DNA from 2 places in the Paenibacillus sp. FSL H8-0048 genome. Region 2 is predicted to be linked to the other one. Evidence: riboswitches for the same ligand, from Rfam matches in the RefSeq annotation. Region 2 holds a riboswitch; the other holds the start of a gene.
The links. Region 2 has a riboswitch for cyclic di-GMP ahead of NSU18_RS14430 (PA14 domain-containing protein). Riboswitches for the same ligand answer to the same signal wherever they lie in the genome.

Region 1: another riboswitch for cyclic di-GMP. It lies ahead of NSU18_RS17605 (anti-repressor SinI family protein); the one in region 2 lies ahead of NSU18_RS14430 (PA14 domain-containing protein).

The regions. Positions count from the first base shown of each region.
Region 1 covers NZ_JBBODF010000001.1:4,145,246-4,161,483, reverse strand. The annotation lists gene NSU18_RS17640 (LytS/YhcK type 5TM receptor domain-containing protein) at 1-1,423, shown strand, start outside; gene NSU18_RS17635 (LytR/AlgR family response regulator transcription factor) at 1,420-2,151, shown strand; gene NSU18_RS17630 (L-lactate MFS transporter) at 2,286-3,542, shown strand; partial or broken gene NSU18_RS17625 (IS256 family transposase) at 3,970-5,162, opposite strand; gene NSU18_RS17620 (hypothetical protein) at 5,267-5,620, shown strand; gene odhB (2-oxoglutarate dehydrogenase complex dihydrolipoyllysine-residue succinyltransferase) at 5,689-7,005, opposite strand; gene NSU18_RS17610 (2-oxoglutarate dehydrogenase E1 component) at 7,065-9,932, opposite strand; cyclic di-GMP riboswitch class I at 10,648-10,751, shown strand; gene NSU18_RS17605 (anti-repressor SinI family protein) at 10,786-10,929, shown strand; gene NSU18_RS17600 (helix-turn-helix domain-containing protein) at 11,076-11,408, opposite strand; gene NSU18_RS17595 (TasA family protein) at 11,706-12,296, opposite strand; gene NSU18_RS17590 (TasA family protein) at 12,336-12,932, opposite strand; gene sipW (signal peptidase I SipW) at 13,013-13,615, opposite strand; gene NSU18_RS17580 (hypothetical protein) at 13,617-14,930, opposite strand; gene NSU18_RS17575 (IS3 family transposase) at 15,413-16,238, opposite strand, start outside.
Region 2 covers NZ_JBBODF010000001.1:3,397,430-3,413,667, forward strand. The annotation lists gene NSU18_RS14400 (hypothetical protein) at 1-23, shown strand, start outside; gene NSU18_RS14405 (AIM24 family protein) at 40-744, shown strand; gene NSU18_RS14410 (Dps family protein) at 808-1,266, opposite strand; gene NSU18_RS14415 (potassium/proton antiporter) at 1,515-2,993, opposite strand; gene NSU18_RS14420 (discoidin domain-containing protein) at 3,124-5,808, opposite strand; gene NSU18_RS14425 (glycosyl hydrolase) at 5,885-7,405, opposite strand; gene NSU18_RS14430 (PA14 domain-containing protein) at 7,600-10,002, opposite strand; cyclic di-GMP riboswitch class I at 10,017-10,097, opposite strand; gene NSU18_RS14435 (sugar phosphate nucleotidyltransferase) at 10,236-11,609, opposite strand; gene NSU18_RS14440 (UDP-glucose dehydrogenase family protein) at 12,538-13,878, opposite strand; gene NSU18_RS14445 (glycosyltransferase) at 13,883-14,983, opposite strand; gene NSU18_RS14450 (glycosyltransferase family 4 protein) at 15,085-16,224, opposite strand; gene NSU18_RS14455 (glycosyltransferase family 4 protein) at 16,221-16,238, opposite strand, start outside.

The sequences.
Region 1 (16,238 bases), 750 kb from region 2:
CGGGGGGATTCTGTTCGGCCCTTGGGTCGGGCTGATTACCGGGGTCCTCTCGGGCGTACACCGCTTCCTGATCGATATCGGCGGGGTTACCTCGCTCCCGTGTCTGATTACCAGCATTACAGCCGGTGTGGTATCCGGGATTATTTACCGGCGCACTTCGCCTGAACGGCGCTGGATCGCTGCCATTGCTGCCGGGATGGCCTGCGAGGCACTGACGATGCTGCTGATTCTGGTGATGGCTGATCCCCACTCGCTGGGGGTGGACATCGTGTCGAAGATTGCTTTTCCAATGATAATGGGGCAGATCTGTGCTGGTCTGATCGTTACGCTTGTACAGAGTGTAGAAGGGGAGAAGGAACGGATTGCCGCGAAGCAGTCCAAGCTGGCGCTGGATATTGCCAATAAGACGCTTCCGTATTTCCGCAGTATTAATCCTGAGTCGCTGCGTACCATCTGCGGAATCATCCAGAAGGATATCGGGGCGGATGCGGTGGCCATTACCGATACCAGAGTCATTCTGGCCTACGTGGGTGTCGGGGAAGAATATTATGCCGAAGCTAATGAGATTATCAGTGAGGAGACGAAGCAGACGCTGAGCAGCGGGGAGATTACCATCCGTGACGACGATACCGAGTACATGAACCGGGACATCCGCTCGCTGATCATTATTCCGCTGAAGGAGAAGGGGGAGGTGACGGGATCACTCAAGATCTACTATACCCACGCGCATAAAATCACCTATTCCCTCCAGGCTATGGCTGTAGGGCTCTCACAGATCATCTCCACGCTGATGGAGGTGTCACGGGTTGAGGGCATCAAGGAGATGGCCAATAAGGCTGAGCTGAAGGCATTGCAGACCAGCATCAACCCGCATTTTCTGTTCAATGCGCTGAATGCGATCATCTCCTCGATCAGGATCGACCCGGACAAGGCGCGCGAGCTGATTGTCAATCTGTCGGGGTATATGCGGTACAATCTGGAGCTGACCGATGAGTCTATAGATATCCGGCGCGAGCTGCAGCAGGTGCAGCATTATGTGGAGATAGAGAAGGCCCGCTTCGGCAGCCGCCTGAGCGTACTGTACGATATCGATGAGGTGGCGGTACGCATTCCGAGTCTGGTCATTCAGCCGCTGGTGGAGAATGCGATTATCCACGGGATTTTGAAGGGGAAAGGAAACGGAACTGTAGAGATCTCGGTCAAGGACCACGGAGACAGTGTAAGGGTGCGAATTGCCGATACCGGAGCGGGGATCAGTGAAGAGACGATTGCAAAGGTCTACAGCGGAAGCATGGAAGGCAACAAAATCGGCCTCAACAACGTGCACCAGCGTATCAAGCTGATCTACGGTAAAGGTCTGACCATCCGGCGGCTGGCTAAGGGGACGGAAATCTATTTTGATGTGATGAAGGAGCAGCGATGAGAGCGATCATTGTCGAGGATGAAGTGCTGGCAAGACAGGAGCTTACGTATCTGATTCAGACCCACAGCCGGATCAAGATTGCGGCGGAATTCGAGGACGGGCTGGATGCGCTGAAGTACCTGCAGACGGATACGGTGGACGTGATTTTCCTGGATATCAATATCCCTTCGATTGACGGGGTGCTGCTGGCCCATAATATCAGCCGGTTCGCGGTCAAGCCGTATATTGTGTTCATTACAGCTTATAAGGAGCATGCCGCCGAGGCGTTCGAGATTGAAGCGTTCGACTATATTCTGAAGCCTTACAGCGAGACGCGGATCAGAGCGATGCTGCAGAAGCTGGAGGGGGCCATTGCGGCCGGGAGCCGCCAGGGGGAAGAGGGGCCGGTGAAGCTGGGCAGCGATAAGGTCAATCTGTGGAAAAATGAAAAGATTATCGTCGTCGATGCAGACGAGATCTATTATGCTTCGGCGCAGGAGAAAACAACGAGTGTGATTACCAAGGGGGAGGAATACAGCATGGCCTTAAGTATCAGCGAATTCCATACCCGTCTGCCGCAGGAGCAGTTCTTCCGCTGCCACCGCTCCTATCTGGTCAATCTGTCCAAAATCAAGGAAATCATCCCCTGGTTCAACAATACCTATCTGCTCCGGCTGCGTGATCTGAATGCCGAGGTGCCAGTCAGCCGCAGCAAGGTGAAGGAATTCCGGCAGATTATGCGTCTCTAGCGGCAGTTCATTCCCCGTAAGTGTCATCTCATTCCGGATTTCTCTCAGAAGGAGCACCATTCGCTACAATGAAAAGGCAAAGGAAGCCTTGAAGCGGATTCAGCGACTTCAGAGAGAAAGAGGGAATTCTGATGATAACGGATACAGCCAGTAAACGGTGGCTCATCGTACTAGGTACAGTAATTATGCAAATGGGACTCGGTACCATCTACACCTGGAGCCTGTTCAATGCACATCTTGTCAGTACATTTGGTTTTGAGCTTAGCTCAGTTTCGATAACGTTTTCTATTACCAGCTTTGCTTTGGCCTTCGCCACACTGTTCGCAGGCAAGCTGCAGGACCGGTTCGGTCTCCGCAGACTGACTGCAGCCTCCGGCATACTGCTGGGGCTGGGGCTGATTCTGAGCTCGCAGGCCAGTTCCCTGCCGATGTTCTACCTGCTGGCTGGCGTAGTGGTCGGGTATGCGGACGGAACGGCGTATATTACTTCGCTGTCCAACCTGATGAAGTGGTTCCCGAAGAATAAAGGACTGATCTCCGGGGTGTCCGTGGGCGCTTACGGAACGGGCAGTCTGATCTTCAAATACATCAATGGCGGCCTGATTGAATCGGCGGGGGTGTCGAATGCTTTTCTATACTGGGGCCTTATCGTTATGATGATGATCCTCATCGGCTCGCTGCTGATCCGGGAGGCTCCGGCTGCTGCGCCTGCTGTAACTGCTGCGGGAAACCGGGCATCGTCCGCTTCCGGGGCGGCTCTGCTGCCCAAGGATTATACCGTGAAGGAAATGCTTCGCACGAAGGAAGCGTACCTGCTGTTCGTGATCTTCTTCACCGCCTGCATGAGCGGCCTCTATCTGATCGGTATCGTGAAGGATATCGGTGTGCAGCTGGCGGGTATGGATGTGGCGACGGCGGCGAATGCTGTGGCGATGATCGCTATTTTCAACACGGCTGGACGCCTGATTCTTGGCGCATTATCCGACCGGGTAAGCCGGACCAAGCTGATTAGTATCACGCTGGCGGTAACGGCTGTGGCGATGTTTACCCTCAGCTATGCCGCGCTGAGCTATGGCCTGTTCTTCGCCTGTGTGGCGGCTATCGCCTTCTGCTTCGGCGGTAACATTACCGTCTTCCCGGCGATTGTCAGTGACTTCTTCGGCCTGAAGAATCACAGTAAGAACTACGGCATTATCTATCAGGGCTTCGGGATCGGCGCGCTGTCCGGTTCGTTCATCGCCGCCTTCCTCGGCGGGTTCAAGCCCACTTTTAACATCATCGGGCTGCTGTGTATTCTGGCTTGTATCCTGGCGGTTTCACTGAAGCCTCCGGTAGCCAGAGCAGCCAAAGCCAAGGGAATGAGCCTGAAGCCTTCACGGCATACGGCTTAACCATATATCGACTTACGTCGGCTTGAGAAAGTACTATAGACAGATAAGAGTACAATAGACAGATAAGAGTACTATAGACAAATTTGAGTACTATAGACAAAGAGAATAAATCTGAGAAGAAGAGATGTCCTCCGCCCGCGTAAGCGGGTGGGGGATCTCTTTTTTTCATGGTCGAAAACAAACTTATCTTTCGAGGCACAACTCCAGCATGAAGTGAGTAGTGTTTCTAATACAGCAAACCGGCCACAAATGGCCCGGATGCGCCGCGTGGGCCAAATGTAATCGAAAAACCGATCACAATTGGACTGGGTGGGTAGCGTCAAGAAGTTTGTGTAAGAGAGTAGAAGTACCTCCCCGGGGTTACGGGTTGGGGTGTAGTGTTTCTGGGGGAGGGGGAACCCCGACCCCCAGAAACTGGATTTCTCTGCTATGTCTCTTCCGGTGTGGGCAAAGAGGGATAGCGTGTTTCGAATAGCTCTTTTAGCTTCTTTTTAACGGCATCCATGCCAAAGCCTTGGGCGACCCGCCCTGCATGACGTTCATTGTATTCCAGCATCTCCAGGTACACGATTTTCTCTGCCGCATCCATGTTCGTCAGACTGTTCATCGGTTTCAGACGCTTGCGGATTTCCTTGTTCATCCGTTCGATGGGGTTCGACGTGTAGATCGCTTTACGGATCGATTCCGGATACTTGTAGAACGTCAGGAGTGTGGATAACTGTTCCTCCCAGGACCTCATTTCCTTCGGATATAGCTTGTTCCACTTCGCTTTGACCGTATCAAAGTTAGCCCGGGCTACCACTTCATCCGGTGCGGTATATACGGTTTTCAACGCTTCAAGGACATCAGTTCTGTGCTCCATCCGGATTTTAGGGAACGTGGCCCGCACTTTGTGCACTACGCAATGCTGTACATCTGCCTGAGGATAGGTCTCTTTAAACGCCGCATCCAGCCCCGGTAGTCCGTCAAACACACCCAGCAGGACTTCCTGCGCTCCGCGGTCGTACAGGTCTTTGAGTACCTCCCGCCAGCCATTCGAACTCTCTTGGCCGCCCACGTAAAACCCGAGAATTTGACGCTGTCCCTCCTCGTCAATCCCCATCGCAAAGTAGACCACTTCGCCACGAACCGTGCCCCGTTTCAGCTTCACGTACAGCCCATCCAAGTAGATTACGGAGTACCGTTTGCTCAGGGGCCGTTTCTGCCACTGGTGGATATCGTCTAGCACCGTAGCCGTAATATTGCTGACCGTGGTGGGGGAGTAGTGGCTGCCAAACATACTTTCAATGAACCGGGCCACATCCCGCGTACCCATGCCCGATTTGTACATTTGGATGACGGCCTCTTCTAACCATCCGTCCCGCCGCTGGTACGGCTCAAACATCTGCGTCTGGAAAAGGCTTTGGCGGTCCCGGGGACCTGAAGATCCTCGATATGGCCGTATTTCGTGTGTAAGTCTCGCGTATAGTAGCCATTGCGACTATTGCTGGCACCGGCTTCTTCACTCTCCATAAACCCCTGGATTTCGGCGCGCAACAGGCGTTCCATGTTGTCTTTCACAAAATCTTTAACAAGTTTTTCAAATAGATTATTCAGAGAACTTTCGGGTAAAATATTCATTGGTAGGGTTCCTCCTTGGTGGTTTCGCAATCCCGAGGATACCCTACTTTTTTGGTGTCTGACTAGACTCCAAATCTTGGTACACAACTTACTTTACGCCATCCGTGGGTGCGCCGCCTCGGCTGAATGTGGTCGAAAAACCGATCACAATTGGACCGGATGCGCCGCCTCGGCTGAATGTGGTCGAAAAACCGATCACAATTGGACCGGATGCGCCGCCTCGGCTGAATGTGATCGAAAAACCGATTACAATTGGATTGGGTGAGTCGCGTGGGCTGAATGTGGTCGAAAAACCGATTACAATTGGACCGGATGCGCAGCCTCGGCTAAATGTGGTCGAAAAACCGATTACAATTGGATTGGGTGATGCGCGTGGGCTGCCGGGAACAGGCGCATGTTGGTATGAGCGGGTATGGCGGAGTCAGCAGATAGACAAAAAAGGCATCCGGGAAGCGTAAGGTTACGCTCCGCCGGGTGCCTTTATGTTTATCATGTAAGTGGATGGAGAAACTATGTGGCCGGAGAATTAACCTTCCAGCAACAGAGATTCCGGGTCCTCCAGCAATTCCTTGACTCTGACCAGGAAGCTGACCGCTTCTGATCCGTCCACGATCCGGTGATCGTAGGACAAGGCGATGTACATCATCGGACGGTTGACCGTGCGTTCCTCATCCAGCGCGATGGGGCGCAGCTGGATCTTGTGCATGCCGAGAATGCCGACCTGCGGGGTGTTGAGGATCGGTGTGGACAGCAGGGAGCCGAATACTCCGCCGTTCGTGATCGTGAAGGTTCCACCCTGAAGCTCCGGCAGGCTGAGCGTATTCGCCCGCGCCTTGGAGGCCAGCTCGCCGATCCGCCGCTCGATCTCAGGGAAGCTAAGCCGGTCGGCATCGCGGACGACCGGTACAACCAGGCCTTCCTTGGCAGCTACGGCAATGCCGATGTCGTAATATTTCTTCAGCAGGAGATCTTCCCCGTCGATCTCCGCATTCAGCATCGGGTAAGCCTTGAGCGCGCCGATGACTGCCTTGGTGAAGAAGGACATGAAGCCGAGTCCAACCTCGTGCTTCTCCTTGAAGGCATCCTTGCGGCGCTTGCGGATGTCGAGAATCGCGGTCATGTCCACCTCGTTGAAGGTGGTCAGCATCGCAGCCGTCTGCTGCGCTTCGACCAGGCGGCTGGCAATCGTCAGCCGCCGCCGCGACATGCGCTTGCGCTCGGTGGCTTTGCCGTCCTCGGCATGCGGCGCCTTGCCCGCTGCCGGCGGCGCGGGCTTCGCCGGCTCCGGCCGCGCCGCCGGAGCCGCTTGCGCAGCGGCCTGCGGCCCGGCGGCGCTATGACCATCCACATCGGCCTGACCGATCCGGCCGATTGGGTCGCGGGCACTGACCTCGCCGAGGTCGATGCCCCGCTCCCGCGCCAGCTTGCGCGCCCCCGGCGAGGCCAGGGCCGCAGTGCCTGCCGCCGCACCTTCGGCGGCGGCTGGAGCCGTTACCGCAGCGGCCGGTTCAGGCGCTGCGGCACTTGCGGCAGCAGCAGGCGCGCTGCCGCCCTGCGGAACGCTGTCTGCTGCCGGCTTGCTGGCAGCAGCTGCTCCAGCGGCGCTGCCGATGATGCCGATGATGCCGATGGCTTCGCCAACGGCAACGTTCTCGCCCGCCTGGCGCAGGATGGAGGAGATGACGCCGTCCTCCTCCGCACTGATCTCGAGATTGACCTTGTCAGTCTCAAGCTCGGCAAGCACATCCCCCTGGCCGACAGTATCGCCCTCTTTAACCAGCCATTTGTAGATCGTTCCTTCGGAAATCGATTCGCCCAAATCGGGTACTTTTATCTCGGACACAGGCCGTACCTCCCCAAATATAGTGGTGTGCGTGATATTGGATGACCGCCTTGCTGTGCTCAGGAAGACGGTACAGGTGCTTGCACTGCAGCATTCAATTTCAGGGCTTCCCGTACAATGCGCCGCTGCTCGAAGCTGTGGACATCTGCGTAGCCGCTGGCCGGGCTGGAACGGTCCGGACGTCCGATGTACTGGACAGTGACCTTCTGCGGTGCGATGGCGCGCAGCCGGGATTCGGCATACGTCCAGCCGCCCATATTCTTCGGTTCCTCCTGTACCCAGACGATCTCCTCCAGAGAGCTGAAGCCGCTAAGGTGAGTACCAAGCTCGCGTTCCGGGAACGGATAGAGCTGTTCCATGCGCAAAATGTGCAGCCAGGAGAAGTCCTGTCCGCGCGTCGCCTCAAGCTCTGTCTGCAGGTCGATGGCCACCTTGCCGCTGCATACCACGAGGCGCTTCACGGCTTCCGGCTTACTGCCGAGCAGCGGCTCGGGAAGAACCGCCTGGAAGGTGCCCGAAGCGAGGTCTGCTCCGGCTGAGGTACTGCGCGTGTTACGGATCAGGCTCTTCGGCGCCATGATCACCAGCGGCCGGGCATCCGGTTGTCCGCAGAGCGCGGCCTGACGGCGGAGCAGATGGAAATACTGCGCAGCAGTGGTCAGGTTGGCTACAGTCCAGTTCTCCTCGGCGGAGAGCTGGAGGAACCGTTCCAATCTACCGCTGGAGTGCTCTGGTCCTTGGCCCTCGTAGCCGTGAGGCAGCAGGATCGTCAGATTGCTGCGCTGCGTCCACTTGGCGCGGCCGGCGGAAATGAACTGGTCAATAATGACCTGAGCGGCATTGGCGAAGTCTCCGTATTGAGCTTCCCAGATAACGAAAGTCTCCGGTGCGAACACATTATAACCATATTCGAAGCCAAGGACAGAGGCCTCGGACAGCGGACTGTTGTAGACGCCGAAGGAAGCGCCGGCATCACTCAGCTGATGCAGTGGAGCATAGAGTTCCCCGTTCTCGCTGTCGTGCAGCACCAGATGGCGGTGGGCGAAGGTGCCGCGCTGTGCATCCTGTCCGCTGAGGCGGATCGGCGTGCCGTCCTTCAGGATCGTAGCGAAGGCAAGTGTCTCTGCCAGCGCCCAGTCTACCCGCTCTCCGTCATTCAGTGCATCCTTGCGGCGCTGCAGAATCCGTTCCAGCTTCGGATAGACCTTGAAGCCGGCCGGTACGCGCAGCAGCTCGCGGTTAATCTCCTGCAGACCGGCCAGAGGGAAGGCTGTAGGACGCTGCTGGAGACTATCGTTATCCAGCGCGACGACGGTCTTAGACTCCGCATTCTTTTGCTTGCCTTCCTTCATCTGGTCGAAGGCCTGCTGAAGGACACTCTCAGCCTCGGCAATCATGTTCTTCACATCATCGGCAGTGACCACCTTCTCGCGTTGAAGACGCTCCGCATAGGAGCGGTAGACGGTAGGGTGGTTGCGCACTTTGCCGTACACAATCGGTTGAGTTGTCTCGGGATCATCCATTTCATTATGCCCGTGGCGGCGGTAGCCGATCAGATCAATCAGGAAGTCCTTCTTGAACATATGGCGGTAAGCACTGGCCAGACGGACAGCGGCAATACAGGCTTCCGGGTCATCGGCATTGACGTGCACGACCGGAATCTCATACCCTTTGGCCAGGTCGCTGGCATAATGGGTGGAGCGGGAGTCCTCGCTCTCTGTGGTGAAGCCGATCCGGTTATTGACGATAATATGCACGGTACCGCCATTCTGATAACCCTGCAATTTGCCGATATTAAGCGTCTCAGCGACAATACCTTCGCCAGGGAAGGCGGCATCGCCGTGCATCAGCACAGCCATAGCCTTGCTTGTGTTCAGCTTAGGCAGTCCCGGAGCATTGCGCTCTTCCTGTGCGGCGCGTGTGAAGCCCTCGACGACAGGATTGACAAATTCAAGATGGCTCGGGTTATTGGCCAGCGTGATCCGGGTGCGAACGGTCTCGCCTTCGCGGACGGCGCGGTCAGCCCCGAGATGATACTTCACATCACCGCTCCAGCCGTAGGTCACACCCATAGAGCCTTCCGAAGGGAACAGCTCTTTGTTCGGCGAGTGATGGAATTCCGAGAAAATAATATCATAGGGCTTGCCCAGAATATGAGCCAGCACATTAAGTCTTCCGCGGTGGGCCATGCCCATCAGGATATGCTCTGCGCCGTCATGCGCGGCGGCCCGCACAATCTCATCCAGCATCGGCACGAGGGCATCATTGCCCTCCAGGCTGAACCGTTTCTGCCCGACGAAGGTCTTGTGCAGGAAGGTCTCGAAATGCTCCACCTGAACCAGCCGCTTCAGCAGCTCCTTGCGCTCTGTATTATTCAGCGGGGCAGGGGAGGTCATTGATTCCGCCTGGCTGTTGAGCCAGCGCAGCTCGCGTTCATCGTGTACATGCCCGAATTCATAGGCAATGGTCTGGGTATAGGCCTGACGCATTCTATGGACGGCATCCATCGCGGTATGCACATCCGCAGGGGCATTATCCCAGATCAGCGAAGCAGGCAGAGCATTAAGATCCTCGCGGGTAAGCTCGTAGGTCTCCAGCTCCAGCCATTTGGCCATCGGGTTCGTGCTGCGCTCCAGCGGATCAATGTCTGCAGCCATATGGCCATATATTCGAATATTTGCGATCAGCTTCGAGGCCTTGACAGCCTTCTTGAGCCACTGCGCATCTGCTGATACGGCAGGCCTTGGAGCCCTCTCGGCATCGGGTGCCAGCGGAGGGGGACCGGATACGGTGAAGAGATCGCGGTAATGTTGTTCAACAGAAGAGGGGTCCTTGACAAATTGCTCATATCTTTCTTGGATGTAGCCCAGGTTGGGGCCGTAGTATTTGCTCCATACTGTGTCGTTATAGGGCTCTTTGACTGCCATGAATAGGTCCTCCTAACGGATAAACTCCACGCGGGGCATCCAGTGTGCCACTTGGCGGAGCTGCAAATGTTTGCGGTTTCATTCTCACCTTATTGTGCTACTTTCCGGCGGGGTAAATCAATTCATACTTTCGGTCAATCCGTTCGCAATTTGGCATGATTCATTACAGTATTCATACGGAACTATCATAAATAGGCATTAATCATGTATTTTAATTGAACAAATTGATTTTTATGCTTTGGGATTGGCCGTGACTCCAGAGAAGTTTTGGACCTCCGGCCGCTGTTGTCTGCAGATTTCTTGATTTTATCCCGTTGTTAACGGTTGAAATCCGCAGACAAAGGCGGTCGCTACCGCTCCTCCAGTTCCAAAATTCCCCTCCGCCACTTTTTCCTTAACTTAAATTTTCAACAAGTTCAATCCATATCACTGTCCGTAATCCATACAAATGGGTAATTGTCTCTATGCGATGTTGCGCGCAGCGGTAAGGCGGAGCAGTTAGAGTTCCCTTTAGTATATTTAAACTATTACCTAGGGTTTGAACTTGGAACTGGAAATATTTATACAAGCCACTGGCAATATTAGCTAAGTTTCCTCACATTTTATCATAAAAAAATTCCAGAAAACGACACACTAATCGCGCATGATCTTGTATAATGTTATTGCGGAGAACGGTTTCATCGATTCTTGCCAGATCCTTTCATGATGGAAAGGGTCCAGTAAAAGGTAAACCTGCCGAAAGACAGGGGCACAAAGTCTCGGATCTAAAGTAGAGATACTACAAAGTAGCAATACTACTATGATGGCCGGACTGCCTGGGGACGCGAAAATTCTAGGAGGAGATTTCTTGGATATGTCCAACCAGGGGAATGACGAGCTGCAGGCAGTAGATCTGGATTTAGAATGGGTGCACTTGCTGATGTCTGCCAAGCAGGCGGGGATCGCGGCGGAGGAGATCCGCCGGTTTCTAAGTGAGAAGGCGCTCCAGGCGATGTAAGGACGGTCATCATTGCTGCGATACATACAGAAAAGGCACAGCGCCCGGTACGCTGTGCCTTTTCTGTATGCCGCTTGAAAGCATGCCTTCGCCGAAGGCGGCCTCCCTGCCGTGCGGAGTCTTCCCTGTGACATACAATGCTGCGTTTAATTGTCCTTTTGTTCCATCCGCCATTTCTGGTAATCAAGGAATTCCTTGAATTCACGTTTGCTTATACCGGAGGCCATGGCCTCCTGAACCAGCCGGAACCATTCCCCGTCCAGAGCCTGTTCTTCCGTCTCTGCCAGTCCGCCATACAGCAGTGCATGAATGGATACCTGAAGCGCGTCAGCGATTTTTTCGATGAATTGAATGGAGGGGTTGGATTGAATATTGCGTTCTACATTACTGAGATATGATTTCGCCACATCAGCCTTATCCGCAAGCTCGGATAGCGAATAGCCCTTCTCCAGCCGGAGTTTGTGGATGCGGCCTCCCATAGTATCTGACACGATTACAACGCCCTCCGTACTTTTTATTAAAAGATAAGAAGTGATATGCTTCGCGCTATATCCTTATCTTTCTCACTGAAACGGTACCGCCCTCATAGAAAGGCAAAGCCGTTTTCACTTGTCAGTATAACAAAAAACCGCAAATCGGACAAAAATCATTAAGCCCGGCAGCCTGGGAAAAGGAAACGGCACACCCGGCCCGGTTGGGGGAAGGATGTGCCGTCTTGCTGAAACGGTATCGTCCTTTCAAAGGACGGCAAAGCCGTTTTCCACTTGAGTGTTGACTTACTTGGCCTCTCCCAGTCCTTGAAGTGCATCGAAGGTCCAGTTCAGAGCTAGGCCGTCACCCTGGAAAATGTTCTGATCTTGGCTGTTGTCTACGAACTCGAAGGCGATCTTAAAGGTCTTGGACCCGGCTGCGGCAATCCCTCCTGGCAGTACACCTGCTGCTACGAGATCGTAGCTGGGGGTGTTCTTCAGATCCTTCAGGGAGATCTCGGACAGCACATGACCGCTTAGTGAACCGCCGGTGTACGTGTTATCGAGAAGCTTGACCTTGAAGTGGTCTCCGAGATCCTGGCCCGCGTTATCGCCCTTGGCATCGGTTACGGTGTAAGTGGTGGCCAGCTTGAGGAATTTGATATCCAGTGTGCCGTCATTGGACAAGGTGAAGGTGCGGACGGTGTAGTCTCCCGGCTTCAGATTCGTCAACGCTACCGGAGTATTGAAGGAAGAGCCGAGCTTCAGCGTACCTGCGGCGAAGGTTGCCGTGCTGGTGGCTGTGGAGCTGAAGTAAGCGAAGGTGCCCCCGCCGATTAAAGACAAGCCCAGTGCCGCCGATGCTACGCCAAGACCCAATGTTTTTTTGATACCCATGATTGATTTCCTCCTCGAATGGTTTGTTTTGCCCTGAAATTATTTGAGACTGCCTTTTTCCTGGTTGGCTTCAAAATTCAGCGTCAGCGCAAGCGTATCGCCCTGATAATAGTTCTGCGGCTGGAGGGTCTCCTTGAAGGCGAATTGAATGGTCAGGTCATCCGAGGTACCGGCTTTGATGCCGGATTTCTCTCCGCCTAAGATTGCTCCGAGAATTCCCCGGGCCACCAGATCGGGACTCTCCTTCTCCAGATCGGCCAGCGAGATGACCAGAAGCGGTGATTCCTTTTTATCCTTGTTTACTAGGAAGGTCACAATAATATCATCCTTGAAATTATGCGTACCGTTATCACCTTGGGCGTCTGTAATGGCGGACGAGGTGCGCAGTACCACTTTGGGAATATTGAGCGTTCCGTCATTTTTGAGCTTGAAGTCCCGTAAGACTGTATCTCCCGGCTTGAGATTACTGAGATTAACAATGACAGAGGGATCAGATTTCAATGATAGGGTTCCGTTGTTAAAAGAAGCTGAAGAAGTAGAGGTACTGCTGAAGTAAGCGAAGGTACCTCCGCCGACCAGGGTTAAGCCTAATGCTGCCGATACAACGCCGAGACCTAATGTTTTTTTGACGTTCATTTGTTCATCCCTCTCTTATGAGTCTGCTTTGTAGAGCTGTATTGTGGCTCCGCGTTTCGTAAACGGGAGAGGACAATCGATCATTGGACGAGGTCAGTCAGACTATCCGGCCCGCCTCCGCTGGCTGCGGATGAAGCCACGTTCTTCTTTTCCAGTGCCGCAACGGCCTTCCAGGAAGAATACAGCGCGTAGAGGAGCAGAAGCAGCCCGGGAATAATCATCAGCACTACGCTGCCGGCTTTGGAGACTGCGAAGCTCATGGCATAGCCCACATAGGGGACGGTTACGCCGGTGTACTCACCTACCACATTCGTGGAACTGACGGGCGCGGTGTCGGCTGCATCATTATTGTCGCCCTTGGTGATATAGCTGGCTTGCCCCAGCGCACTGTTCAGCTCGGCATCGACCACGCGGTGGGTGATCAGAATATTATCCGGATTCAGAAAAGTGATCACATCGCCCTTCTGGAACCGCGTCATGTCTCCGCCCGGCTTAATGGCCACAATGGAACCGGTCTGGATGCCTGGCTCCATGGAGCCGGACAAAACCGTCTTAATCTGATAGCCGAAGAAGGAGGGCTCGCCGCCGGAGGCTTTGGAGATCACAACGGCTGTGATCAGCACGAGGAACACAATCAGAATCAGTGTGGAGATGATCGTACCTGCTATTTTTCGGATGCGCATCTTATTCGCCGCCTTTGCTGGTGTCGGATTGTGGAGACGGTGTAGCTGCAGGAGCAGGCTGCCCGTCGTCCATCACAGTGCCCGGAATTACGCCGTTAGGTCCTTGATCTGGAGTGGGTTCCGGTAAAAGAATCTCAGGCACAGGAGTGGCCGCTGGAGCAATAACCTCTGCTGCTGCTGAAGCTGTGGGGACTGGAGTATCCTGTACAGGCGCTGTTGGAGCGGGCTCCTCTGCCGGCTGGCTTTTGTCAGGAGGACTGGTTGCGGGCGGCTGGTTCCGGGCTTGTTCATGCTCCAGCTTCAGCGCTTCGTCAGCAGCCTTCTGCTTCTCTATGGCGAGCCGTTCGGCCTCTTCCGCTCTGGCCTTATCGGTCTTTTCCAGCGTCAGGCGTTTCTCTTCCTCCTGCTGTGCCTTCGCCTTGTCCTCAAGGGCCGTCTTGGCACCAGCGATCTCTGCCAGCTGTTCCTCTAAGGTGTGGATGGTGGAGGTCAGGGTATCCTTGGACGCTGTTAATTCGGTATTCAACTGCTCATACGCGGCCAGCAGCGCAGGGGATACCTGCGAATCTACTTGATAGGCGCTGGTTACGAATGAGAGCACAGGCTCCTCAGCGGGGAAGCTGTAGTCATCCTGCCGGAGTAAGACGCGGTCGGGATTACCGGTAGGCAAGGAACCGCCGATATCATGAATCGAGCCAAGGTATTGCACAATTCCGCTTAACGTCTCCGCCAGCGGCTCCGAGAGAATCCCGCTTTGCTGAAGACTCTCTTGAATCTGGTCAAAGAACTGTGCATCACGGATTTCCAGACAGTTAGGATCGAGATTCACCATATACCCTCCGAGCTTGTGCAGAATGGCCGCTGCATAGCCAATTTCCTGCAGAATTTGTTGCCAGACCGTCACGTTGAAGCTTAGTTGCTTCTCCAGCAGACCGATCTCGCTGCCAGCTTGAGTGAGCTCAGACGAGAGTTCGTCTGCAGCCTGATCCAGCTCGGCAAGCGACAGCTCTCCGGTAGCGGCTGAGGTGTTATACACTCCACTGATGCTATGGCTGCCAAGGGAAGCTTTCAGCTCTACGAGGGTGCTTAGATGCCCGCCTAATTCCGATAACAGCTGTTCAATCTGACCCGGGAATACCGAGCACAGCCCGATGGAGCTGATCTGCTCCTGCGAGGTGTTGAACTCTCCATAGGTGCTGCCGATCTGGCCTGAGGTATAGATCAAAAGCACAGATACAGCCATACCCGATTGCAGAATCCGCAGGCCGAGCTTCCTGGTTGTTCGTTTGCGCCGCTTGGCAGATCTGGGGTACATAGCTAAGCCCCCTCTCAACTTGCTAATGAGTTATTCGTTATATTCGTTCTTTATAAAGAACAATATCGTAAGCAAATCATACACTGCGCCGCTTGGAAAAGAAAAATGTTAATTTCAGCGGAATGTTCGCAATAAAGTACGAATTAGGTGGGATATCTCGCTGTAACTGCGGTTATCGCTGTTTTTCACAAATGTTCTTTATAAAGAACGGATGGGGCGGGTGGCAGGAGCGGAGTGAGGTGAGTACAGGTGCACCTGAATGGAGCAAAAGTTGGTGGGGAGCGGAAATGAGGGCATTAGTGCCCCTGAATGCGGCGAAAGTTAGTGGAGTGTGGAAATGAAGAGCATAAGTGCACCTGAATGGAGCAAAAGTTGGCGGGGAGCGGAAATGAGGAGCATAAGTGCACCTGAATGGGGCAAAAGTCGGCGGGGAGCAGAAATGAGGAGCATAAGTGGACTCCTGTCAAGAAAGTAGACAAAACCTACAACGTTTTTCGCTTAAATGTGGCTGCAAACTGAACCGGAGAAACGTACCCCAGTGCCCCATGGATTCGTTTACGGTTGTAGAAAAATTCAATGTACTGGAAAATGGCATCATACGCCTGTTGCTTCGTTTTAAATCGATTCCAGTACACCAACTCTTTTTTTAAGAGGCTGTGAAAAGATTCGATACAGGCGTTATCATAACAGTTTCCTTTGCGGCTCATGCTTGCGGTCATCTGGTACGTCTTTAGGCGTTCCCGGTAGTCTGCAGAGGCGTACTGGGAGCCTCGATCCGAATGGTGAATCAAGCCCTTTCCGGGGCGTTTGGCCTGGTAGGCAGCGTCCAGAGCGCCCTGTACGAGGTCAGTGGTCATCCGGTCGCTAAGCCGCCAGCCGACAATCTCCCGGGTACACAGGTCCAGCACGCTCGCCAAGTACATTCGTCCTTCCCGGCAGGGAATGTAGGTGATATCCGCTACCCACGTCTGGTTCGGCTTTTCCGTGTGAAATTGCTGGTTTAACAAGTTGGGGGCAATGGGTAGCGGATGGTTGGAGTCGGTGGTGCATACGCGAAATCTCTTTGCGACACAAGAGCGCAGCCCCAGTTCTTTCATGTACTTGCCTACCGTGCGTTCACTGACCTGGTGCCCTTCACGCACTAGGAGAACCTTGATTTTGGGGCTGCCATAGCGACCCTTAGAGTCGTGAAAATGATAGGCAATCCGCTTTAGCAACAAGGCTTTACGAGTGGCTTGAGGGCTGGGCTTCGCTGTTCTCCATTTGTAATACCCGCTCCGGGACACCTGAAAGACACTGCACATCTTC
Region 2 (16,238 bases):
GAAGAAGTGACCGGCTGCGTTAAGGAGGATGAATGAAGCATGAATATTGACATTCAGGATGAAGGCGACAGCGGCAGCGGACAGGCGGTTGCTTTTACCATTCAGGAGAACGAAGAAGTCCATGTGCTGCACCCGCAGCAGATTATTGCTTACCAGGGCCCTTCGGCAGGACGGGCCGACCGGTTCATGGATGTGAAGGGCATGTACCGCAAACGCAAGCTGATCCGGGCGGATCTGACCGGCCCTTGCCGGTTCACAGCCGCGCTGCCGCCGGGCTACCGGGTCAAGACCATCCGGCTCGACAGCAAAAGCGATCTGCTCTACGACTTCAGGCATCTCTTCTTCTACAGCAAGGGAGTCACGATGCAGACAAGAGTCCTGAGCATGAAGAATATGCTGATTACCCGGGATATCGTCAAGGTCAAATTCTCCGGCCGCGGCAGCATAGGCATTCTCACGGAGGGTACGGTCTGCGAAGCAGAGCTGCATCCCTTCGATCCGCTGTATGTCGATGCCGGGAGCATTATCGCTTATCCCGAGAATGCCAAGCTTGAGCTGACGGTCTACGGCAATCATCTCGCCAGCCAGCATATGAGCTATCACTGGAAAATGACAGGCCACGGGCCTGTGCTGTTCCAGGCCGGACGCCAGAGCAGACGCTTCGAGCGCGACAATAATGAAGACGGCATTATCAAGCGCTTCCTGCGGGAGGCCCTGCCCTTCGGCGGTGTATTTATTAAGTAAGCAAAGAGCGCCCGCGTTACACCTGCGGGCGCTCTTCTATATCAGCGTGAAACCTATACGTTCTTATATTTCCAGGTAAGCGTTCAGCATCCAGGCTGTCTTCTCTACGCTTGTCCGGATTCCGATCAGCAGATCGGCGGTAGGCTGGTCGCTGACCTCCTCTGCGCTAGTAATGCCCTGCTTCAGCTCTTCCGCTACGGCAGCGAAATCTTGAACCAGCTGTGCCACCATTTCCTTCGCGCTCTCACCGCCGGCAGCTTCCTCCAGGCTGGAGAGCTTCAGGTACTCTGCCATAGTAGATGCAGGACGTCCGCCGATGGCGAGCAGCCGCTCAGCCAGCTCATCCACATAACCCGCAGCTTCGTTGTACAGCTCTTCGAATTTCTCATGCAGTGTGAAGAATTGGGGTCCGCTGACATACCAGTGGTAATGATGCAGCTTCACTCCCAGCAACGTCCAGTTCGCGGTCTGACGGTTCAGGACAGCATGCAGTGCAGTGTGGCTGTTAACTTGTGTACTCATTCAAAAAACCTCCCGGAGTGTGTGTTTTACAACGTATTGTATTTAGACTCGTTCTAAATCTATATACAATTTAACATACTTTTTGCCGTATTGCAATCGAATATCCTGCATCCTTGATGTATTGCACATTCTAGCATTCCTCCGGGAGCCTATCCTATAATTTGAATCACAATTGACGCAAATGCACATGGATTGACATAAATCACTTGAACCGGAAGAGAAGCTTACATCCTTCCGTAGGATCTCCCTTACACCGTGGGGATATCCGTCTCTGCCGCCCGTCCCAGGCCGCTGCGGAAGATGGCGCGCATCTCCTCCCGCTTGCTCTTGGGGCTAAGCACATATACCGTATCCCCAGGCTCAATCACCGTGCTGCCATGCGGCGTCACGATGGTCTTGTTCCGTATAATGGCCGTGAACAGAATATCGTCCGGCAGGCCGATCTCTGCAATCTGCCTGCCGCATATCGCCATCTGCCGGTCGATTCCGATATGATTGAATTCAGAATCGGTCTTCCCGAATGCGACCAGCTCCATTAATGAAGGCTGGGATGCATGCTCCCGGCCCACCAGCCTCAGCCGCGAGGCCAGGGGCGAAATGGTTGTTCCCTGAATCACAGCCGAGGTCAGGACCACGAAGAATACGACATTGAAGAACAGCCTGCCATGCGGCAGCCCCGCGAGCAGCGGGTAGGTCGCCAGGACAATCGGGACGGCTCCCCGGAGCCCGGCCCAGGAGATCAGTAGCTTTTCACGGAAGGAGAACCTCGACACAAGCAGGCTGAGGAATACGCCAAGCGGTCTTGCCAGGGCCATCAGGATGACGGACAGCAGCAGCCCCTGCCAGGCCACAGCCGCCAGCTCCTGCGGGAAGACCAGCATCCCGAGCAGAATGAACATGGCAATCTGCATCATCCAGGCAAAGCCATGGTTGAAGTTCATAATGGTGCGGTGGTACATCAGCTCGGAATTCCCCAGCACCAGCCCCATGACATAGACGGCAAGCAGCCCGCTGCTGTGTACCATGGCCGAGACCCCGTAAGTCAGAACTGCGAAGCCGACCGCCATGACCGGATACAGCCCGGTGGAGTCCAGATTAATCCGGTTAATCAGATAAACTGCCAGCTTGCCGATGATGATCCCGGCCAGCAGCCCTACCCCCATCTCCCAGAAGAATGACAGCACCAGACGCAAGACTGCGGTATCCGGGTGCTGTACCCATTCAATCAGCGACACGGTAAGGAATACGGCCATTGGATCATTGCTGCCGGATTCGGCTTCAAGGGTGGAGGTTAGCCGTTTATCGATATTTTTGCCGCCCAGTACGGAGAATACCGCCGCCGCATCTGTGGAGCCGACAATGGCCCCGAACAGGAAGCTCTCCGCCCAGGGTACACCGAGTACAAATTTGGCAAAAATACCAACGATCACGGTAGTCAGCAGTACTCCGAGTGTAGCCAGCGACAATGCCGGCTTCAGAATCGGGCGAATATCCTTCATGCTCGTCTGCATGCCGCCCTCAAACAGAATCACCACCAGGGCAAAAATGCCGGCAATCTGTGTGAGCGAAGCATTGTTGAAATAAATAAAATGGCTGAGCACCATGCCGGCTGCAATAAACAGGACCAGAGCAGGCATGCCAAAACGGGTGGAGAATTTGGTGGAGAGCACGGCGATCAGCAGTAAAGCCGCCAGCAGCAGAATGATTTGATCTGCAAGATGAGTCATGAACCGGTTCACACCTTCCCCGGAGCCGGGTATCCGCCTTAGCCCCATGTATTTTATAGTAATGTTTATGATTCCAGGACAGAAAAAAACCCCGGTGGGCTGAGTTCCACGGAGGTTATTATGCCGTCGTTCATTCTCTTGAATACACCTGCAGCTCCTGAATGGACCAATAGTTGCCGCCGGAGCCTGTCTGGGTAATCTTAATATGCCGGGTCTTGACCGGGGCAAACGTAATCTTGGTCTTCGCCAGCCCGCCTTTGCCCGCTGCAACCTGTCTCCAGCTCTTGGCATCATCCGATACCTGCACAATGTAGCCGCGCGGATAGTCATAGGGTGATAAAGGATAATCCATATCTATAGCTTCTACCGTATGTTCTGCGCCCAGATCAATCTGGAAGTACTCCCCCGAAGCCTGATGCTTGACCGTATCCCAGCGGGTCCGCCGGTCTCCGTCAATGGCACCTCCCGGATTGGATGCCTCCTTACTCACACTGGACGTCACCTTCCAGCCTGCCCGGTCCAGCGGGACAAGTCCGGTTGCTGTAATCTGTGTCTTCTCTGACATCACGCCAGAGCCGGACACCCGTACAGCATAAGTATAAAGTGTGCCTTCCTTCAGCTTGCTGTCGTTATACTCCGTTCCCTTCACCGCTGTAGCGATGACCTTCAGCTTCTCGTCCGGGCCGTCCGCCCGGAGCACTTCATAGCTTGCTCCGGGGGCTTCCAGCCAGTTCAGATGCATAGATAATCCTTTGACAGCAGTTGCCTTCAGACCCTGCGGCGCCGTATCTGCCACCTCGGAGGAAGGCTCCAGAATGTACTGCACGCCTTCTCCCGGAGCCAGCGTCTCCGTGAATTCCAGCTCCGGCGAAGCGGCTCTGCCGGTTACATAGCTGCGGGCCTCCTCATAAGTATCGCCCTTGCCGAACCGTTCTCCTTCGTACTCCGTTTTTTTCGGCATAGTGATCTTGACCTTAACGGTCCGCTCGGTCTGCTCGAAATTGACGAAGTTCACCAGCACCTTGTTGGATGTCGCCTTGCTGCCCGCGAGCGGCTCAAGCGTGGAGGTGTCCACGGCTCTTACGTAGACCAGCTTATCCTTCAGCTCCTCCTTATTGCTGATCTGATAGGTCAGCGGAGCGCCGTGTGTGGCATAAGCCAGATCCAGCCTGCGCATGATACTGACACGGGATTCTTCGCCTTCCTTGGTGTAGTAGATCTCTGTAGCCGCCGGATCATGATCCTCCAGATTGAAGCCGTATTTGAACAGGCTGAAATTCTTGAAGAAGGCGGCATGCTGCACGAACATCTCGGCATAGCCGATATGTGCCCGCATAATCCGGTCGAACACCGCCGAGGTCCGCTCCTTGGCCCCGTATTGATACGCGTCCACATGAGAGTCCGAGGTGCCGAACTCGGTGGCGAGCATTTTTTTGCTAAGGCCGTCTACCGATCCCCCGAAGGTCTTCAGGTTCTCCGTGAAGCTCCCGCCCTGACCGAAAATATAGGAATCGCCATAAGAATGGCCATTCGTCAGATCCGTTACCGTCTCAAGCTCATCCCGCTGCTTCGGGTCACGTTCCCAGCCGTCCGGGTCCCCGCACTGCTTCACCGGCCCCTTCTGGTTGCCGCACGAATCTTCGCTGTAGCCCGGCCAGTAGGCCCATCCGGGTGCAACCGTCTGCAGATGCGGCGCAATTGTCTTTCCCTTGCTGTTCAGCCACTCTGCTATGGCCAGATTGACCGCTTTGGAACGGTTGAACAGGCCCGGTTCGTTATCCACCTCGTAGTACTGGAAGTACGGACTGTACTTCTGGAAATAATCCGTCAGCTTCTTCTCGGCATCCTCGGGCAGCGTGCCGTCTGCCTTCAGCTTGATATCGCCTGTATGCAGATAGAGCGCTACGGCCTGCATATTGTAATCCTTCAGGACCTTGTAGTACTCATCCATCTTCTCACAGGAACGGCCCACATCACTGGCACAGCTGGTACGCATGATATTACCGCTGTAGGCTACGCCCAGCCACTTCATAATATAGGGCAGATGGGTAACCGCCCCCTCGTCAAAATAAAACTGCTTGTTATTCACCACCGTCCCGGTCAGCGTATAGCTGCCATGGATCGGCTCCTTAACCGGAGACTTGAGCGCCTCCAGACTGAGATTATCCCATGTCCACCAGTTGTACTTATCCTCAGCTTCTGAGGAATAGATTCCCCTGGCCGTCCGCAGCGTCAGCTCGTTGGTGCCGCTGATGAGCTGCTCTTTGGGAATGTACAGCTCATAGGTTTTGCGGAAATCGTATTTGCTGCCGGTTCCGGCAATCCCGGCGATCTGAATGATGCCTGAGAGTTGACCGTTGGAGAATACGCTCATCTGGGGTACAGACTTGTAAGCATCGATAATGCTCACGCGAAATAAGACCCCGTGCTCCGGGATCTTATCCAGCTCATACTGAATCCGCAGCTCCGGGTTGGTCTCCCCGTGCAGGCCGGAGGGCAGTGACTTCAGCTCTCCCGACCTGGCAGTGGTTGAGGCTATGCTGAGCGTCTTTTTCACCCCGCTTGACCCCGCCGCCTTGAACTCATCGGCAGAGCCGTCATGCTTGCCAAGCTGCCATAGAACCGTTCCTTCCGGCATCTCAGGACCGGCATCCTTAGCCGCCGACAATGAAGACAGATCCACATCCTCTTCACCGTCCTTCGTCCCGTAATCTCCGAAGACAGAGACGGACAACAGAATCAAGATGATCAATGCTGCGAATTTTAGTAGCCTGTGGAGATATTTACCGGGTTTCTTTTGAACTCTAGTCCTCATTCCCTTGTCCTCGCTTTCTTCCGGAATTCTATGCTGTACCGGGATAACGTCACGCTTCTTCTGCTGCGGGGCTTCCTTAAGGAAGCGTCAGCGCACTCTGTGGGATAATCATCTGCTTCTGGCTCTGGCTTCTCCACATCAGACTGACGCTGGCATCCCCGCGGTTCTCATAATACTCTACCTTGATGGCGTAAGGGGTATTTACGGAAAGGGTGATGCTGCCCTCCTTACCCGCGCTGCTCTGATTCTTCCAGTTGTCGATCAGGAGCTTGCCGCCGATCCATACGCGGATGCCGTCATCCGAAGAAGCGGTGAACGTATACTTTTCACTGTAGAGAGGCTTAAGGGTCCCGGTCCAGCGTACCGAGAATGCATCTTTGGGCAGGCCGGAGGCCGGTGAATTGCCATGCCAGTTGAATTGAAGGGTGCTGTCATTACGGGTAAGCAGCGGTGTGCCGGACAGGTCCATATTGCCATAATATTGGCCTCGCAGGCCGTTCCTTGAGCTTACAGCCGCCGCATGGGTTTTGACACCCGCCGCCAGCTTGTAATCCTCCCGCGATACTGTGTATTTATGGTTCATGAAGCTTTGAATTTTCACAGTCGGGTTATTCTCAACCAGCATCTTGCCCCATGTCATCGTATATACCCATTTGCTTTGCTTTTGAGACATGATGACAGGGTCTGGAAGCTCTCCGCTCTCCCCGATGCCGATCGGTTTGCCGTCCGCAAGCTTCAGGAGGCTATCATAATAGGACTGCTTGAAATCATTGTCATAAATATCGGCGGCCAGAATATCCACCTTGGCGGTGCCGGGAAAATAGGCGGCATACGGCTCAGACGACTTGTTCTCGGCATTTGGATTCCACACCCACAGCAGATTGTTCAGCTTATGCTTATTCACCATGCGGTCATAGACCAGGTCCCAGAGCTTCGCGAAGTCATCCTTCTGCCCCCACCAGAACCAGCCGCCGTTCATTTCATGATAGGGCCGCCATAGCACCGGAACTCCGGCATCGCGCAGCTCGCCCAGATACTTGGCCACTTCATCCAGCTCGGCAACTAATGCTTTGTACTGCGGCGTTCCGGGAGTGATATACAGCTTGAATTGACTCTGGGTAATCGGCTTCTGCACATTGGTCCATACCGGCGCGGTTCCCGGCAGATTCTGATGGAAGGTCATGGCGACAATGCCACCACCCTCATGCCACCGTATAGCACTGTCCACGACAGCCTGACGCTGTCTGGCAATGGTCTCCTTGGATTGATTGCCTATAGCTCCCAGCTCATAGCCATGCAGAACCGCATAGCGGCCGCTTGTTGTGCGGAGCTTATTATTGAATTCATCGGGGCTCTCCAGGTAATCATGCTGGCCGGAGATCATCCCCTTGCCGCTAAGATCACTGAGATAGCTTAACAGTGCGGAAGCCTCCTTGGAGGCCGAAGGATTAATGGGCTTTATGGGAGCGGGGGCGGCAGGTGCCGTAACCTTGGCGGCTGCGGGCAGACTGCGCCCTTCCCCCCATGGAAGTAATGAAAGGATAAGGATTAGAGGGAAAATAGTTGTATATAGCCTGTACTTACGGTAAGTGTTCAATGTAATCTCCTTTCTCCAGCCACACTTCTCCGGCAGAACCCTGAGGTTATACCACCCGGATTGTCTGCCTTTCTATAGCTTAGTAGCCCTGCTGGTAAGCAGGGCCATTAAGAGTGTGGCTTACAGGATTTATAATTGTAACGTCTTAACCAGTAACAGCGCCAATGATGAACACAGCTGCGGACCTTATGAGCTTAGGAAGCGGACGGGAGGAACAGCGCGCTTGCCGGAACGGTACCCTTGGCCTGGCTCGGACTCTGCCACATCAGCCGCGCTTTTGCATCCCCTTGATTCTCATAATACTCTACCTGGATATCATACAGCTCGCCTGCGGTCAGGCTGATGCTGCCCATGCGTTCAGTGCCGCTCTGCTTCACCCAGCTGTCAATCACAAGCTCACCGTTCACCCGTACGCGGATACCGTCATCGGAATGGGTATAGAACTGATAAGTCTCCGTGTACAGCGGCTTAATCTTCCCGCTCCAGCGGACAGAGAAGAAGTCTATGCCGATAGCGGCATCCGGCGAGCCCTGGCGCCAGTTGAAATCAAGCACAGCATCGGTACGCACTACAGCGGGTTCGCCCGAAAGCGTCATGTTATTGAAGTATTCCGCGTACAATCCATTAGCAGCAGGGACTTCTACCGGCAGATCCACCGGTGTTGCTGTAGGAGTAGGAACGGGAACAGGAGCCGCTGTCGGCGTTGGCACCGGTGTTGGCGTTGGTGTCGGTGCCGGTAATGGCGTCAGTGTTGGTGCTGGCATTGGTGTCGTTACTGGTGCCGGCGTTGCTGTCTGCGCTGGTGCTGCTGTCGCTGCTGGTACCGTGGTCGGTACTGCGGTTGCAGCCGGAGCAGGTATGGATGTGTTGCCTGCCCTGGAGAAAAGCGCACTTGCAGGTACGGTTCCCTTCACCTGGCTGGGACTCTGCCACATCAGATGAACATTCGCATCGCCTGCATTCTCGTAATACTCTACCTTGATGTCGTACAGTTGCCCGGCAGTCAAGGCTATGCTTCCTGTGCGGGCCGTTCCGCTCTGCTTGACCCAGCTGTCAATGACGGCTGTGCCGTTCACCCACAAGCGGATACCGTCATCCGATGTAGTATAGAACTGATAAGTCTCACTGTAAGCGGGCTTAATCTGGCCGGTCCAGCGGATCGAGAAGTAATCTACTCCAAGTGCGGCATTAGGGGTACCCTGACGCCAATTGAAGCTGATGACATCATCGTTACGGACCATAACCGGTGTCCCCGAGAGCGTCATGTTCTTGAAGTATTCTCCAAGCAAGCCATTCTGGGCAGGCTTACCCTCCGTATCACCGGGAGTTGGGACCGGCTTCGGCGCAACGGTAGGTGTTGCGGTAGGCGTTGCAGTTGGCGTCGGTGTTACGGTTGGTGTTGGTGTCGGCGTTGCAGTTGGCGTCGGTGTTACGGTTGGTGTTGGTGTCGGCGTTGCAGTTGGCGTCGGCGTTGGTGTTGCAGTTGGTGTCGGTGTTACGGTTGGTGTTGGTGTCGGCGTTGCGGTTGGCTTAGGAGCCGCCGCCGGAGCAGACCAGGCCTTATATTGGTCACGGGTCAGTGTGTAGCTGTCATTCATGAAATTCTTGATCGTAGCTGTGCTGTTATTCTCGTAGAGCATCTTGCCCCAGTTCATCATAAACACATAATTCTGCTGGGTCAGCTTCAGCTTCGAGATATTTGGCATTTCACCGTTCTCGCCGATGCCTATCGGCTTGCCGCCAGCCAGGCTGGTCAGATCATCATGGTATTTATTCAAGTAGTCATTATTGTATATATCCGCCGCCAGCACATCCACTCTGTCCGCACCCGGATAAGTCCGTGGATAGGGATCGGAGTTTGCATTCGGCGCATTCGGGTTCCATACCCAGAGCAGATTATTTAACTGATGAACGTTCACGAACCGGTCATACATAATATTCCACAATGCTGCAAAATTATCTTTCTTCCCCCACCAGAACCAGCCGCCGTTCATTTCATGGTAAGGTCTCCAGAGGATCGGAACCTTAGCATCCCGCAGGCTTTTCAGAGAGACAGCTACTTTATCCAGATCGGTGATCAGCGCATTATACTCTGGTGTTCCGGGGGTTACGTATTTGTTAAATTGCGCCTGGGTGATTGACTTCTGCACATTGGACCATTCGTACTTGGTGCCCGGCAGATTCTGGTGGAAGGTCATAGCGACAATGCCGCCTGCTCTGGACCAGTTCGTCGCACTCCAGACGATATTTTTGCGTTGTGCAGCTACTCCGCTCTCACTCTGCCCACCGATTGCTCCAAGCTCATAACCATGCAGTGCTGCGTATTGTCCGCTTGTTCCCTTCAGCTTGTTGCTCAGCTCATCCGGACTCTCGAAATAGTCATGCTGGCCTGTAATGATTCCATTTCCCGAGATTTCATACAGATTGTTCAGCAGCTTGACCGCCTCGGCTGAGGCGTTAGGGTTCACCGGCGCTCCTTCAGAAGGGGCAGCCTTGACGGTGGAAGGGGCGATTCCCAGTCCCACAGGTACAGCAGACCATACCACGGCCAGCGACAGCACAGCGCAGAGCAAACGAGACTTACGGTAAGTTTTCACAATATTCTCTTCCTTTCGGTAGCCAGGCTGCCACTCTTGCGAAGGCCCTATAGCTTTGCGTCCCTGTCTTTCGATCAGGTTTGCCTTTGTCGTTTTGGAAGGATCAATCCCTCTTACCGTAAATTATCGTCTTTATGCAATTTTTTTGTAGAGCAAACGCGAATTTCTCCGAATAAATAGTTCCGAGTACCTGTTTTGATTTTGTAACAATTGGTTAAATAGATAAGTTAGACCTACGAAATGAACTGATGTAGCGCTATATCCTCCCAGTCCAGAGTAATACGGATGTTGTCTTCCTCTACCAGCTCAGACCCGGTCTGCACCTCAATGAACTCCACATCGGTAAGAGCCAGAATGGCATGCTTGGTCCCTTCCGGTATCCGCACCACATCTCCCGCCTTCACCGTATGCATCTTCTCATTGATGACTATGCTGGCTTCCCCGCTGACGAAGGTCCAGATTTCACTGCGTTTGTGATGCAGCTGATAGCTGATATTCTTACCCTCATTGATGAAAATCCGCTTGGTCAGCACCTCGTTGCCCTCGTCATATTTCACATAGTCGATCACCTTGTAGTGGCCCCAGCGGCGTTCCTCGTACATCGGTCTTTGTTCAAAGGTCTTCAGCACTTCCTTGATCCGCGGACTCTCGGTCTTGTGTGTCACCAGAATGCCGTCCGGGCTGGCGGCGATAATCAGATCCTTCGCCCCGATCACGGTAATCGGAATATCCAGCTCGTTAATGAGCGAGGTGCCCTCGGAGTCTGCCGTTACGAAGCCCTTGCCGACATGGTTGCTGGTCATTTCCTCGGTCAGGGTGTTCCAGGTACCCAGGTCCTTCCAGAATCCTGCGTACGGCTGCACGACGATGTTCTCCTCTTTCTCCACCACTTCATAATCGAAGCTGATGGAAGACAGCAGCTTATACTGCTTCTGCAGCTCCTCGTAATTCAGCGGCAGCCCTTTGCGCTGCAGAATATCCAGCAGGTAACCCAGGCGGAAGGCGAACACCCCGCAGTTCCAGAGCGCGCCCTGGCTGATCAGCTCCTCGGCCTGCACACGGTCCGGCTTCTCCTGGAAGTGGCTGACCTGCAGATAACCATTCGCTCCCGCATCTGCGCCCGTTGGAATAATGTAGCCGTATTTCTCCGAAGCATGCTCGGGCACTACGCCCATCAGCGCCAGGTTCGCTCCGCTCACCAGCATAGTGTTCTCCAGTTGCAGCACCGTTTCGAAAAAGGAGGATTCCACGTATGGGTCCACCGGCAGAATCGCCACGGTCTCGCTTGGGGAAACTCCCGCGATGGAATACAGATAGGCCGCCGTCAGCGCAATGGCCGGGAAGGTATCCCGCCGCTCCGGCTCCACGATGATCGGCACCCCGCTGCCGAGCTGGCTCTGGATCATCTCCACCTGGCTGCGTCCGGTCGCCAGATAAGAGGACCCGGCCATGCCATTCTCCTCCAGCTGTCTCCATACCCGTTGTACCATTGATTCCGGTTCACCTGCCGGACTTGCCAGTACCTTCAGAAATTGCTTGGAGCGTGAATCATTGGACAACGGCCAGAGCCGCTTGCCTGAGCCGCCTGATAGAAGTACTAGTTTCATAGTGAACCCTCCATATCGTATTGTTATTGGGTATTTCTTATTGCGGTTGTAAGTTAAAACCCCGCCTGTTATGAGGGTCGCTGCAAGGAATTTTGGGCTTACGGCCCCTGCCCAATTTGGATTTCCTGATTAAAACCGCTCCTCGCGGTAGAAATCCAAATACAGCATATGCTTCCGAAGCGAGCTTTCCTGCGGAAAGCTTTTAGGCGGACGCTACGCTCCTACAGCTCCAAAATTCCTCTCCGCTCCATTTCATAACAGGCTTGTGATTTCATAACCGCTTCGCCCGCAGGCGAAGCTCCCGGCTAAAGATCCGGGTATTGCCGGCTTGTTGTAGCGGCAATAGGAGCGGGCTGCCGCTTGTTCCAAGGCGTCGCCGCTGACCTAGCGGCTAGAGAAAGCAAGAATTCCAAGACCGGAATTCAAAACCGGGAATCAAGACTCTTGTTCCAAGGGCTTGCCGCACAAATTTGCGGCGGCAGAAGCTGGTTAGTTTAAGTACGGGACACAAATGCTGCTCAGTTGCTCCAATTGGCTCGAATCCGAGAAATCAGGGGCACTTGTGCTCCTCATTTCCACATCCAGCCAACTTTAAGCACCTTCAGAGGGATTTATCCCTCTCATTTCACCGCGTAGCCCACTTTAGGCACATTCAAAGGGATTTATCCCTTTCATTTCGCCGCGCGGCCCACTTTCGGCCCATTCAAGGGGATTTATCCCCTTCATTTCTCCGCGCAGCCCACTTTCGGCCCATTCAAGGGGATTTATCCCCTTCATTTTGCCGCGCGGCCCACTTTCGGCCCATTCAAGGGGATTTATCCCCTTCATTTCGCCGCGCGGCCCACTTTCGGCCCATTCAAGGGGATTTATCCCCTTCATTTCGCCGCGCAGCCTACTTCCGGCGTAACGCCTTCAAGTGGATCGCCAGCTACACCGCGCCAGCCACGCTGGCGGAGAATCCGCTAAGCCCGCCCATCTGCGGGCGGCCGACGGAGATGTACTCAAGGCCGGTGCCCTCGATCTGCTCTTTGGTATAGACGTTGCGGCCGTCGATCAGCACCTGGCGGCGCATGGTTCCCGCAAGCGCGTGCAGGTTGATCTCCTTGAACTGGCTCCAGTCGGTCAGCAGGCAGACGGCATCGCTGCCCTCGGCCGCCTCCTCCGCCAGTCCGCACCAGCGGAGCTGCGGATGATCGTATTCCTTGCGGAAGTTATCCGCAGCGATGGGATCGTACAGCTTCACAATGGCGCCCTCGGCGACCAGCGCCTCGACGATCTCACGGGCCGGGGCCTCGCGGACATCATCGGTATTGGGCTTGAAGGCAAGCCCCCAGATGCCGATAACCGCACCGCGCAGGCTGCCCAGCGATTCATGGAGCTTGGAGATAATCATGAAGCGCTGGCCTTTATTGACTTCAACGACGGATTTGAGCAGCTTGAACTCATAATCCACGTTACCGGCAATCTGGATCAGCGCATTGGTGTCTTTCGGGAAGCAGGAGCCGCCATAGCCGATACCGGCTTGCAGGAAGGTCGAACCGATTCTCTGGTCCATCCCCATGCCGCCTGCGACTTCGGTGACATCCGCTCCTACCTTTTCGCAAATGTTGGCAATCTCATTAATGAAGGAAATCTTCGTCGCCAGAAAAGCATTCGAGGCATATTTGATCATCTCGGCGCTGCGGATATCCGTGACGAATACATTCTCTGTGAAGCCCTTATGCAGCTCGCGCATGGTCGGCTCCAGTTCAGGATTGTCGAGTCCGATCACGATCCGGTCGGGATGAAGCGTGTCGCGGATGGCAGAGCCTTCACGGAGGAATTCAGGCGCAGAGACGATATCGAAGGGATGATTCGTGAGGGAGGAGATCAGCTGGCGGATACGCTCATTGGTGCCAACGGGGACAGTCGACTTGGTCATAATAATCTTATAGCCCTCCATCGCCTGCGCAATCTCGGCAGCCGCTCCTTCGATATATCTGAGGTCGGCTTCGCCGCCCGGCAGGGACGGTGTACCCACGGCAAGAATGACGATATCCGAGCGGCGGACCGACTCCTGAAGATCGGACGAGAAGCTCAGCCGGCCCTCGCGCAGATTCATCTCGATCAGGGCCTCAATGCCCGGCTCATAGATGGGAGATTCCATCCGGTTCAGCTTAGTGATTTTCTCCTCATCCTTATCCACACAGATGACATGATTTCCATTTAGGGTAAAGCATACGCCTGATACAAGTCCTACATAGCCGGTACCAATCACTGCGAGTTTCATACTTTCATCCTCCTTTTAGGAAATTGACGTAGGCCTGTTCCACATACTGCTTGAACTGAACCATAAACGCCTGCTCATCGAATTTGCGTGCATGGCCCATAATCTGGTCGATATCCCACGCATAGGACTCCACCTCATCAATGGCCTTAAGCAAATCATCAACTTCCTGGTGCTGGAAAAATACGCCGTTAACGTATGGAATAATCGTGTCCAGCGCTCCCCCGGCCTGATAGGCGATAACCGGTCTTCCAGCAGCATTCGCCTCCAGCGGCGTGATGCCGAAATCCTCTTCCCCCGGGAAAACAAACGCCCGGCACTGGGACATCAGCCCTGTGACTTCCTCATCCTCCAGCCGGCCCAGAAACGATACATTTCCCTTGGCCATGCCTTCCAGACGCTTGCGGTCCGGTCCGTCCCCGACAATATACAGCTTCAGACCGTTACGGTTGAACGCCTCCACCGCCAGATCGATCCGCTTGTAGGAGACCAGCCGCGAGACAATCAGATAATAATCTCCAATGCTCGGGGAGCTGGTGAAGCGGGCCGTATTGATCGGCGGGAAAATCACATCGGAATCCCGGTGGTAATAGTTCTGAATCCGCGTCTTCACGACGGAGGAGTTGGCGACGAACTGGTTCACATTTTTGGAGGTGCGCTGATCCCAGTTCTTGAGCCGCTGCATATACACCTTAAGCAGTCTTTTGAACAACCCAGAATTCGATTGCCGCTCCATGTACGTGTCATAGTCCCAGGCGAAGCGCATCGGCGTATGACAGTAGCACAGATGGAAGGTGGATTCGGGCACCTGGATGCTTTTCATAAATGCACTGCTGGAGCTAAGAACGATATCATACCCGCTGAAGTCCAAATCGCGGACTGCCATGGGGTAGAGCGGGAGCACCCCTTTGAAATTACGCTTCACTCCCGGAATCTTCTGCAGCCAGGAGGCCCGGATATCGGCATCTTTGAGGTTATCGGTCAGGCGGCTTCCGTTAAAAACCGTTGTGAAGATCGGAGCCTCCGGGTACATGTGATGAAACACCTCCACCACCCGTTCCGCCCCGCCCATCTGGATTAAATAATCGTGCGCTATCGCAATTTTCATGTGAATCATCCTCAAAGTTTTATGGAGCAGCATCATCAAGCAGTGAACGCATGGTTAGAGACAGATGTGATGCAAGCCTTAAGCATTATGGAGCGGGAAGGTCAGGTGACTGCCAGCAGACCTTTGTAGTAAGCGACGATGTCCTTGACCGTGTTCTCGATGACAAAATGCTCTTTCACCCGTCTCATTCCATTGTCTGCCATCCGTCTACGCTCTTCGGGATGGTTCAGCATCCAGGTGATGGAGTCTGCAAGTACAGAGGCATCTCCGGGCTGGATCAGCAGTCCTGTCTCACCAGGAACTACGATCTCTACCGGTCCGCCTTCATTAGAGGCAATCACCGGCAGTCCGGCCGCCATGCCTTCGACGATGACCTGGCCGAACGGCTCAGGAGTGATCGACGTATGGATCAGTAAATCCGCTTGGTTCATGAGTCCTTGTATATCATCCACATGACCCAGCAGGCTGACATTGGTGATGCCATCCCGCTGCATCTGCTGAATTAATTCCTGTTTGTATTCTTCCTCCCCGAACAGGGCGTCACCGGCCAGCCAGAATTTCACGCGGCTGTCCTGCTTGAAGGCCTTAGCCGCTTCCAGCACAATATGCTGGCCTTTCCAGTGGGCGAGCCGCCCGACCAGCAGGACGTTAAAGTCCTTCCGCTCCCGCCGGCCGATTCCTTCGCCGATCGCCTTGGCGAAGGCTGAGTAGACGACCAGCGTCTTCTTCGAGCGCGGCAGCTCCAGCGCATTCAGCGTGGAGTGGGAATTGGCAATGACCCCGTTCGGCAGCAGGCGTGACAGCAGCCGGATCGCCTTGGCGACAACCGGTTTCAGATAAGGCGCCCCGATGTGGTCCCGGATGTGCCAGATCAGCGGCACGCCTGCTTTTTTGGCAGCAACAGCTCCGTAGAAGGCCGATTTCAGGGAATTGGTATGCACACAATCCACCTTCTCCTCCTTCAGCAGCGGAGCCAGCTTGCGGCCATAGGCCAGCAGCTTCATCGCAGCCGCCGGAGCCCCGAGGTTCACGGCATTACGGCCGCGGCTGCGGATGCTCTCATCCAGCGGGATAATGCGGACATCGATGCCCTTCTCCCGCAGACGTTCCGCAAGCGTGCCTTCCTCCGCCAGGATCACCAGCGGCTCAATCTGCTCACCGATGTTGGTGAGGATGTTGAACAGGGCGACTTCGCCCCCGCTCCATTTGGCGGTGTGGTCGATATAAGCGACTTTGATCATCCTACGCTCACACC